DNA from 3 places in the Kocuria sp. NBRC 114282 genome. Region 1 is predicted to be linked to each of the others. Evidence: riboswitches for the same ligand, from Rfam matches in the RefSeq annotation. Region 1 holds a riboswitch; each other region holds the start of a gene.
What was found. A riboswitch is a leader RNA that binds a small molecule or an ion and turns the genes downstream of it on or off. The one in region 1 is predicted to bind S-adenosylmethionine.

Region 2: linked by a shared signal. The riboswitch ahead of QSJ40_RS00985 (cobalamin-independent methionine synthase II family protein) and the one ahead of QSJ40_RS11370 (ABC transporter ATP-binding protein) in region 1 are both predicted to bind S-adenosylmethionine.
Region 3: linked by a shared signal. The riboswitch ahead of QSJ40_RS10355 (MetQ/NlpA family ABC transporter substrate-binding protein) and the one ahead of QSJ40_RS11370 (ABC transporter ATP-binding protein) in region 1 are both predicted to bind S-adenosylmethionine.

Annotation. Positions count from the first base shown of each region.
Region 1 covers NZ_BSQO01000008.1:41,857-45,123, reverse strand. Annotated here, with positions in the region: gene QSJ40_RS11375 (LLM class flavin-dependent oxidoreductase) at 1-1,183, opposite strand, end outside; SAM riboswitch class IV at 1,265-1,379, opposite strand; SAM riboswitch class I at 1,496-1,603, shown strand; gene QSJ40_RS11370 (ABC transporter ATP-binding protein) at 1,602-2,402, shown strand; gene QSJ40_RS11365 (aliphatic sulfonate ABC transporter substrate-binding protein) at 2,399-3,267, shown strand, end outside.
Region 2 covers NZ_BSQO01000001.1:204,265-207,531, reverse strand. Annotated here, with positions in the region: gene QSJ40_RS00990 (amino acid permease) at 1-1,331, shown strand, start outside; SAM riboswitch class I at 1,468-1,570, shown strand; gene QSJ40_RS00985 (cobalamin-independent methionine synthase II family protein) at 1,587-2,798, shown strand; gene QSJ40_RS00980 (cobalamin-independent methionine synthase II family protein) at 2,853-3,267, shown strand, end outside.
Region 3 covers NZ_BSQO01000006.1:34,340-37,606, reverse strand. Annotated here, with positions in the region: gene QSJ40_RS10360 (methionine ABC transporter ATP-binding protein) at 1-466, opposite strand, end outside; gene QSJ40_RS10355 (MetQ/NlpA family ABC transporter substrate-binding protein) at 502-1,380, opposite strand; SAM riboswitch class IV at 1,480-1,592, opposite strand; gene dxr (1-deoxy-D-xylulose-5-phosphate reductoisomerase) at 1,695-2,969, opposite strand; gene QSJ40_RS10345 (GlsB/YeaQ/YmgE family stress response membrane protein) at 3,120-3,267, opposite strand, start outside.

The DNA of each region.
Region 1 (3,267 bases):
TGATCCCGTCCAGCCCGCCCTCGTCGATCCAGGTCTCGAGCTGATCGGCCACGGTCTGCGGGGAGCCCACGACCACGTCGCCCATGCCGCCGATCGCGCAGTGGCGGGCGATCTCCTCGCGGGTCCACTGCTTGGCCCCGTCCTGCATGGTGAACGGAGTGAGGAAGGACTGGATGGCCTCGGTCTTGACATAGTTCAGGACCTCGTCCTCCTGGAACTTGGACAGATCCAGCCCGGACCAGCCGCCGATGATGGCCTGCGAGGCCTCCAGGCTGGCATAGCTCTGGTACTCGCGGTACTTGGCCTGGGCCTTCTCGTCGGTCTCGTCGACCACGACGGAGAGCATCGCGTAGATCTTCACGTCGTTCCGATCGCGCCCCTCGGCCTCGACCTTGTCGCGGATCCGGTCGGTCATGTGCCGGGTGAGGTCCGGGCGCAGGGCGCCGATGAACACGGCCTCTGCGTGCTTGCCGGCGAAGGCCTGACCGCGCGAGGACGCTCCGGCCTGGAAGATCAGCGGCGTGCGCTGCGGGCTGGGCTCGGTGAGCGCCGCACCAGGCACCGTGAAGTGCTTGCCCTGGTGCTGGATCGGGTGGACCTTGGCCGGATCGGCGTAGATCCCGCGCTCCACGTCCTTCACGACGGCGTCGTCCTCCCAGGAGCCCTCCCACAGCTTGTAGCAGACGTCGAGGAACTCCTCGGCGAGCTCGTAGCGCTCGTCGTGCTCGATCTGCGTGGGCAGGCCCTGGTTCTCGGCGGCCGAGGGCAGGTAGGAGGTCACCACGTTGAAGCCCACGCGCCCGCGGGTCAGATGATCCAGCGTCGCGTACTTGCGGGCCAGCGTGTACGGCTGCTCGTAGGTGACCGCACTGGTCACGCCGAAGCCGAGGTTCTTCGTCACCGCGGCCATGGCGGAGATCTGCATGAACGGATCGTTGACCGGGACCTGCGCGCCGCCGGCGATCGAGGGGGCGGCCGAGTTGCGGTAGATGTCGTAGATGCCGACCACATCGGCCAGGAACAGGGCGTCGAAGCGGCCCCGCTCGAGCACCTGGGCCAGGTTCGTCCAGTACTCGATCGTGTTGTATTCCGTGGCCCGCGAGCGCGGGTGGCGCCACAGCCCGAAGCTCTGGTGATCCACGCAGGTCATGTCGAAGGCGTTCAGGGAGATCCGCTTGGCCATAGAAGGCTGCTCCTGAGAAGACAGACCCGCGCCCCGTGCGCCGCTCATGCCGCGGCCAACCTGCGGGTCCAGCGCGTGCGTGCGCCGTACTTGCCGCACGCGGTCTAGCGAGCGGCCCGATCCTCACCTGGGGCACCCCGCTACGGGAGAGGGTTGCCGTCCGGCCAGCCAGGGCTGTGGGCCGGAACTCTTGATCGTGTGAGCGTCATCCTATGCACACCTGAGGCGACGGTGCGAAGCCCGTGCCGCGCGTTGCCCCGCTCGTCCTCCGATTTGCTGTCTCCCCGGACCAGGGCATTGAATGACCCCCGGTTCCCATCCGGAGCGGTACGAGAGACCTGGCTCGTCGACGCCGCAGCAACCAGTGCCGTCCATCCGCGGCACGAGGTGCTAATGCCAGGACCGATGGAGTGATGTGATGATCTCTGCACCCCCGTCCGCCCTGAGCACGGTCGATGCCGCCGCCCTGACCTTCGACCGGGTCGGCAAGTCCTTCCCGTCTTCCGGGGGCCGCCGGCGCGACGTCCTGGCCGATGTCAGCTTCGAGGTCCGCCCCGGGGAGATCGTCTCCGTGCTGGGCCCGTCGGGCTGCGGCAAGTCCACCCTGCTGCGCGCGGTGGCCGGTCTCGGCACGGCCACGGCCGGCCGGGTCCTGATCGACGACGCGCCCGTGCGCGGCCTGGACCCCCGCTGTGCGGTGGGCTTCCAGGAGCCGCGGCTGCTGCCGTGGCGCACCGTGGCCCGCAACGTGGCGCTCGGACTGCCGCGCGGCGTGCGCGGCCGCGAGGCCGAGCAGCGGGTGGCCCACCTGCTCGAGCTGGTCGGGCTGTCCAGGCATGCGGAGGATCGCCCGTCGGAGATCTCCGGAGGCATGGCGCAGCGGGCCTCGCTGGCTCGGGCGCTGGCGCGCAACCCGCAGGTGCTGCTGCTCGACGAGCCGTTCGGCGCGCTCGACGCACTGACGCGCCTGAAGATGCAGGACCTGCTGCTGGAGATCCACGCCGCCGATCCCACGACGGTCCTGCTGGTCACCCACGACGTCGAGGAGGCCCTGGTGCTCTCCGACCGCGTGGTCGTGCTCGGGACGCCGCCGGAGGGCGGGCCGGCGGGCATCCAGGAGATCCTCACGGTGGACTCGCCCCGCCCGCGCCACCGCGATGATCCCGAGCTGACGGGTGCCCGCAGGCACCTGCTCGGCCTGCTGGGCGTGGAGGCATGAGCGGGCTGACGCGTCGTCGCCTGCTGGGCCTGGCCGCCGTCGGGGCCGCCGCCGCGCCCCTGTCCGGGTGCGTCATGGAGGGCGAGGGCCCGGGCCGCGGCATGGCCTCCGGCTCGGACACCGAGATCTACCTGGACTACGCGACCTACAACCCGCTGTCGCTGATCATCCGCGAGAAGGGCTGGCTGGAGACCGTCGCCGCCGAGGGCGGCCAGGAGGTCCACTGGACGTTCTCGGCCGGGTCCAACAAGGCCAACGAGTTCCTGCGCGGCGGGGCGATCGACATCGGCTCGACCGCGGGCTCGGCCGCGCTGCTGGCGCGCACCAACCGCTCCCCCATCCGCGCGATCGACATCTGCTCCCAGCCGGAGTGGGCAGCACTCGTGCGCACCGCGGACTCGCCCCTGCGCTCGGTCGAGGATCTGCGCGGCAGGTCGGTGGCGGCCACCAAGGGCACGGATCCCTACTTCTTCCTGCTGCAGGCGCTATCAGCGGCGGATATGGGCTTCGACGAGACCACCGTGGTCAACCTCCAGCACGCCGACGGCCGCTCCGCCCTGACCAGCGGGCAGGTGGACGCCTGGTCCGGGCTCGACCCGATCATGGCCGGCGCCGAGCAGGACGGGGCGGTGCTGTTCCAGCGCGACCTGGCCTTCAACACCTACTGCTTCCTCAACGCTCGCGAGCTGTTCCTGGAGATCAACCCGCGCGGGGCCCAGATGGTCGTGGACGTCTACGCCCACGCCCGCGCCTGGGCGCTGGAGAACCCCCAGGAGGGCATCGCGATCCTGGCCGAGGCCTCCGAGATCGAGACGACGACGGCCGAGCGGGTCTGGGAGCGCACGCACCTTGACATCGACCCGGT
Region 2 (3,267 bases), on a different contig from region 1:
TCGGCGCAGGCCTGTTCGTCGGCTCGGGGGCAGGCATCGCCGCCGCCGGGCCGTCGGTGCTCGTGTCCTACGTCGTCGCCGGGTTCCTGATCATCCTGATCATGCGCATGCTCGGCGAGATGGTCGCCGATCACCCCACCTCCGGCGCCTTCTCCGTCTATGCGGGCCGAGCCGTCAGCCCGGCCGCGGGCTTCGCCGTCGGCTGGCTGTGGTGGGTGCAGCTGATCATCGTGATCGCCGCCGAGGCCACCGCGGCCGCCCAGATCCTGGTCTCCGCCTGGCCCATCGCCCCGCAGTGGCTGCTCGCGCTGATCTTCATGATCATCTTCACCGCCATCAACCTCATCGGCGTGGGGCAGTTCGGCGAGTTCGAGTTCTGGTTCTCGCTGCTCAAGGTCGCCGCCGTCGTCGTCTTCCTGGTGATCGGCGGGCTGTTCGTGATCGGCCTGCTGCCCACGGCCGAGGCGCCCGGCCTGGCCAATCTCACCGCCCACGGCGGCTTCATGCCCAACGGCATCGGAGGCGTGGCCGCCGGCCTGCTGATCGTGGCCTTCGCCTTCGGCGGCATCGAGATCGTGGCCGTGGCGGCGGCCGAGACCGAGGACCCCGAGAAGAACGTGGGCCGGGCGATCCGCACCATCGTGTGGCGCATCCTGATCTTCTACATGGGCTCCGTGGCCATCATGGTCCTGGCCATGCCGTGGAACGACGAGAACCTGCTGGCCTCCCCGTTCGTGGCCGTGCTCAACACCGCGGGGCTTCCGGCCGTCGCCTCCATCATGGCGGTCGTGGTGACCGTCGCGCTGCTGTCGTCGCTGAACGCCAACCTGTACGGCGCCTCGCGGATGATCTTCTCGCTGTCCCACCGCAGCCTGGCACCGGTCGCGCTGAGCAGGACCAACCCCCGCGGCGTGCCGGTGGCCGCGGTGCTGGCCTCGGTGGCCTTCGGCTTCGTGACGGTCGGGCTGAACTACCTGTGGGCCGAGGAGATCCTGGGCATCCTGCTCAACATCGTGGGCTCCACCTTGATCGTCATCTGGACCATGACGATCGTCTCCCACCTGGTGCTGCGCCGCCGCGCCGAGCGCGAGGGCCGCGAGCTCGTGCTCAGGGCCTGGGGCTACCCGGTGCTGTCCTACGTGGCGCTGGCGGGCATGGTGGCCGTCGTGATCCTGGGCATGACGGTGCCCGGCGTGCGTCAGCAGATCCTGCTCACGGCGGGCCTGTTCGCTCTCCTGTGGATCATCGGCGCTGTGCTGGCCAAGCGGCGCGGCGTGACCCGCTTCCGCGCCCCGGAGGAGTTCGACGACCCGGCAGCGATGCCCCGCTGACCCTCCGTTCCCCCACCCCCCACCCCGCCGAGTGGATCCCCCGTTGCGCTGTTCGGGCGAACAGCGCAACTGGGGATCCACTCGGCGGCTTTCGTGGGTTGGGTGCGACGCCCGCGGCATGGCAGGATGATCGGCGTCACCATCACGAGCGACCGAGAGACCTTGGCTCGAAGACGTCGCAGCAACCATGCGGGGATCCGTCCCCAGCGCAGAGGTGCTCCCGCCAGGACCGATGGAAAGGACGTGCCTTCGCGCATGCTGAACACCGACCGCATCCAGACCACCCACGTGGGCTCCCTGCCCCGCACCCCCGAGCTGCTGGCCGCGAACGAGGCCTACCAGGCCGGCACGATCTCGTGGGAGGAGCTCGTGGCCACCATGCAGCAGGGCGTACGCGACATCGTCGCCCGGCAGTCCGAGATCGGCATCGACATCGTCAACGACGGCGAGTACGGCCACACCATGTCCAGCTCCGTGGACTACGGCGCCTGGTGGAACTACTCCTTCTCCCGCCTGGGCGGGCTGAGCCCCTCCGACGAGGACCGCTGGGACCCGAACGCCGGCGCCAGGCGCTCCTCGCCCGGCAATATCGTGCTGACGTCGTTCGCCGATCGCCGCGACCGCCAGCGCTTCGCCGAGGCCTACGCCGATCAGTCCTCCGGTATCCTCACCGCCCGCAAGCGGGTGGCCCAGCCCAAGATCACCGGGCCGCTGACCTACACCGGCCACGACGCCGTGCAGGCGGACATCGCGAACCTCCAGTCCGCGCTCGAGGGCTCCGGCGCCGAGAAGGGCTTCATCGCCGCGCTGTCCCCCGGCTCCTGCGCCCGAGTGAGCAACGAGTACTACGCCACCGATGAGGAGCTCGTCTACGCCTGCGCCGATGCCATGCGCGAGGAGTACCAGGCGATCGTCGACGCCGGGCTGATCGTGCAGATCGACGACCCCTCGATCGCCGAGTCGTGGGACCAGATCAACCCGGAGCCCTCGCTCGAGGACTACCGCTCCTTCATCCAGCTGCGGATCGAGGCGCTGAACCACGCGCTGCGCGGGCTGCCGCAGGAGCAGATCCGATTCCACCTGTGCTGGGGCTCCTGGCACGGCCCGCACACGACCGACCTGGAGCTCAAGCACCTGATCGAGCCCCTGCTGCAGATCGACGCCGGCGGCTACTCCTTCGAGGCGGCCTCCGCCCGTCACGGCCATGAGTGGCGCGAGTGGGCGGATGCCGGGCTGCCCGAGGACAAGGTCATCATCCCGGGCGTCGTCTCGCACTCCACCAACGTGGTCGAGCACCCGGAGCTGGTGGCCGAGCGCATCGAGCGCTTCGCCTCCGTCGTGGGCCGCGAGCGCGTCATCGCCTCGACCGACTGCGGGCTGGGCGGCCGTCTGCACCCGCAGATCGCCATGGCCAAGCTCGAGTCGCTGGCCGAGGGCGCGCAGATCGCCTCGAGCCGCCTCTTCTGACCCCTCTCCCCACCTCCGAGTGGATACCCATCTCACACAGAACGGAACCTCTTCATGCACCGCTCCGAGAACCGCATCCTCACCACCCACGCCGGCTCCCTGCCGCGCACCGATCAGCTCATCGAGGCCAACCGCGCCCGCACCGGCGGGCAGGACTACGACCAGCTGCTCACCGAGTCCGTCGTCGACGTCGTCCAGCGCCAGAAGAACCTGGGGATCGACGTCGTCAACGACGGCGAGTACGGCCATGCCATGTCCGAGGACACCGACTACGGCGCCTGGTGGCACTACATCTTCGACCGCCTCGACGGACTGGGCCCCGGCTCGGTCGATCTCTGGAACCAGCCGGCCGTGCGCTCCGAGCCGGGTCATGTGCGGCTCACGAGCTTCGGCGACCGTCGTGACCGGCAGCGCTTCCAGGACGCCTACACCGACCCCTCCAGCGGGATCTCGACAGGCAATCAGCCGC
Region 3 (3,267 bases), on a different contig from region 1:
CCCGCTCAGAGAGCCCGACGAACTCGAGCAGCTCCTTCACGCGCGCCCTGCGATCGGCCGCCGACCAGCCCGCCTGCTTCAGCGGGTACTCGACGTTGCCGGCCACGGAGCGCGACGTGAACAGGTTGAACTGCTGGAAGATCATGCCGATGTCGCGACGGATCGGGGCCAGCTGATTCTCGGTGCGGCCGTCGACCCGGCGGCCGTCGACCTCGACGACGCCGGAGGTCACCGGCTCCAGGCCGTTGATCAGGCGCACGAGCGTGGACTTGCCGGCACCCGAGTAGCCGATCACGCCGAAGATCTCGCCTCGGCGGATGTCGAGGGTGACATCGTCGACTGCGGTCACGTCCCGCTTGGTCCTGCCCTTGCCCGTGGTGAAGGACTTGGTGACGCCGTCGAAGCGCACGATCGCCTCGGTCTCGGGCCCGGGCCGACGCCGCTGCGTGTCAGCGGCCTCGGCCACCGGCTCGCTGCCGGGGTGGAACTGCTCGGCCGGGGTCACTTCTGGAGGTCCTCCTCGTAATCGGAGAGGACCTGCTCCAGCTCCTCCTGCGAGAGGTCCATGGTCACCGCGGTGCCCTTGCTGTCCTCCTTCTCGGCCTCCTCGACCTCCGGGGTGTGGAAGAGATCGGCGACCTTGTGGAGGGTCTCGTCGTCCTTGTTGGCCTCGGTGGTGGCGAACAGGTTCACGTACGGACGGGCGTTCTCGTTCTCGGCGCCGTCGGAGGCCAGGGCCGAATCGGGATCGATGTCGCCGCGGGCCAGGAAGTCGTTGTTGATGACGGAGCCGGCCACGGAGTCCAGAGACAGCACGGTCTGCTCGGCCGAGACCGGGGTGACGGAGACCTTCGAGGCCTCGGTGTCGATGTCCGACTCGGTCGGGGCGGTGGTGTCCGAGGTGAACTCGACCAGGCCGTTGGCCTGCAGCAGCAGCAGCGCGCGCGACTGGTTGATCGAGTCGTTGGGGATGGCGATCTCGTCGCCGTCCTGGATGTCCTCGAGCGACTCGTACTTGTTGGAGTACAGGCCCAGCGGGTAGATCGAGGTCGAGGCGATCGGGGTGATGCTCTCCCCGGAGCTGTTGTTGTAGTCCGCCAGGTACGCGATGTGCTGGAACCAGTTCATGTCGACGTCGCCGGAGACGGTCGCCGGGTTGACCTGGCTGTACTCGGAGAGCTCGACCAGCTCGACGGTGATGCCCTCCTCCTCGGCCTTCTCCACGAGGGCCTCGTTCACGGGGGTGGTGCCGACGACGCCGATCTTGATGACCCCGTCGTCGTAGGGGGCCTCATCGGAGTCGCCGCCGCCGCCGCAGCCGGCGAGGGTCAGGCCGAGGACTGTGGTCATGGCCAGGGCGGAGAGACGGTGTGCGCGCATGGGAGGGGTTGCCTTTCGTTCAGCGAGCTGTCCGATCCCATCGGGGTGACCGGCGGCGCTGAACGTCAGGCGTGCGCATCGATGCTGCGCACGAACCCAAATCCGTGCTTGCCGCGGTGCGGAACCGGAGCCGGATGGTCATCTGGGGCACCCCACCACGGTGAGAGGGTTGCCGTCCGGCCAGCCAGAGCTTCGCGCCGGATCTCGTCATCCGGCGCAGATCCTAGCATCTGAGTCCGGTGCGGGCGAGCCCCCCACGAGGCCTGGCACGGGCTCTGGCTCAGGCACCGACTGCACGTCGGCCGCGTCCCGGCTCATCGACGCCTCTGCCTCACCAGCTCATCAGCGCGGGAGCGAGCCCAGGCCTCGGCTGCCAGCACCGATTCGAGGCTCAGCTCGTCGACGGGCTCATGCTCCCGCACGACTTCGGCCACGAGCTCGACGATCTCCAGGAAGCGCAGGCGCCCGGCGTGGAAGGCCAGGACCGCCTGCTCGTTCGCGGCGTTGAACACGGCAGGGCCGGTGGGCCCTGAAGCCGCCGCCTCCTTGAGCAGACGCACCGCTGGGAAGGCCTCCTCATCCAGCGGCTCGAAGCTCCAGATCGCCGCCTGAGTCCAGTCGCACGGCGAGGCGGCGCCCGGGACCCGATGCGGCCAGCCGAGGCCCAGCGCGATCGGCAGGCGCATGTCCGGCGGGGAGGCCTGAGCCATGGTGGAGCCGTCCACGAACTGCACCATCGAGTGCACGACGGACTGCGGGTGCACCACCACGTCGATGCGCTCCAAGGGGATGTCGAAGAGCAGGTGGGCCTCGAGGACCTCGAGGGCCTTGTTGACCATGGTCGAGGAGTTCGTGGTCACCATCAGCCCCATGTCCCAGGTGGGATGGGCCAGGGCGTCCTGCGGGCGCACGTCCCGCAGGGAATCGCGCGAGCGCCCGCGGAAGGGTCCGCCGGAGGCCGTCAGCACGAGCCGATCGACCTCTGCCGACGCGCCGCTGCGCAGCGCCTGGGCCAGGGCTGAGTGCTCGGAGTCCACGGGGATCAGCGGGTCGTCGTGCGGGGAGGCCTGCGCGGCCCGGCGCACCAGCTCACCGCCGGCGATCAGCGACTCCTTGTTGGCCAGGGCCAGCAGCTTGCCGGCCTCCAGGGCGGCAAGGGTGGGGGCCAGCCCGATCGAGCCGGTGATGCCGTTGAGGACGAGATCGGCCTCCGGCGCTCGCGCCGCCTGCACGGCGGCCTTCGATCCCGCGAGGATCTGCGGGGAATAGTCCTCCCCCAGCGCCAGGACCCGCGAGGCGATCATGCGCTCGAGCAGCGCCGCGTCCTGGACATCGCCGGACGTCGCCACGAGCGGGGCCCGGGTCTCGACGGCCTGCTCCGCGAGCAGCTCGAGGTTCGACGAGCCGGCCGCCAGGGCCACCACCCGGAATGGGGCCTGCTGATCGGCCGACGCCGCGGCGGTGCGCACGACGTCGAGCGCCTGCGTGCCGATGGAGCCGGTCGAGCCCAGGATGCAGATGCGGCGCTGGGACTCGGCCCACAGGGGAGCCTCGGGGGCGGGACGCTGTTCGCTGGAGATCTCGGACATGGCTCCAGTATGCCGACCTGCCTCCAGCGCTGCCGGAGCGCGTTGGACGCGCCCCCCTTCCGCGCACGCCCCCTGGCCCGGAGGAGACGAAGCGCCCCGCCCCTCTCGACGAGGGACGGGGCGCTTGCAGGTGCTGCGGAACGCGTCGGCTCAGCGCTCGACGGCACCGCCGCGGCTGCCCTTGGTGAGGGCGCCGTAGATGAACAGCACGACGAGCGCGCCGATGATGGCGAGCACGATCGAGCCGATGGACAGGGTGCTGCCGGCCGGGTGCAGGCCCGGGATGACCATGGCGATC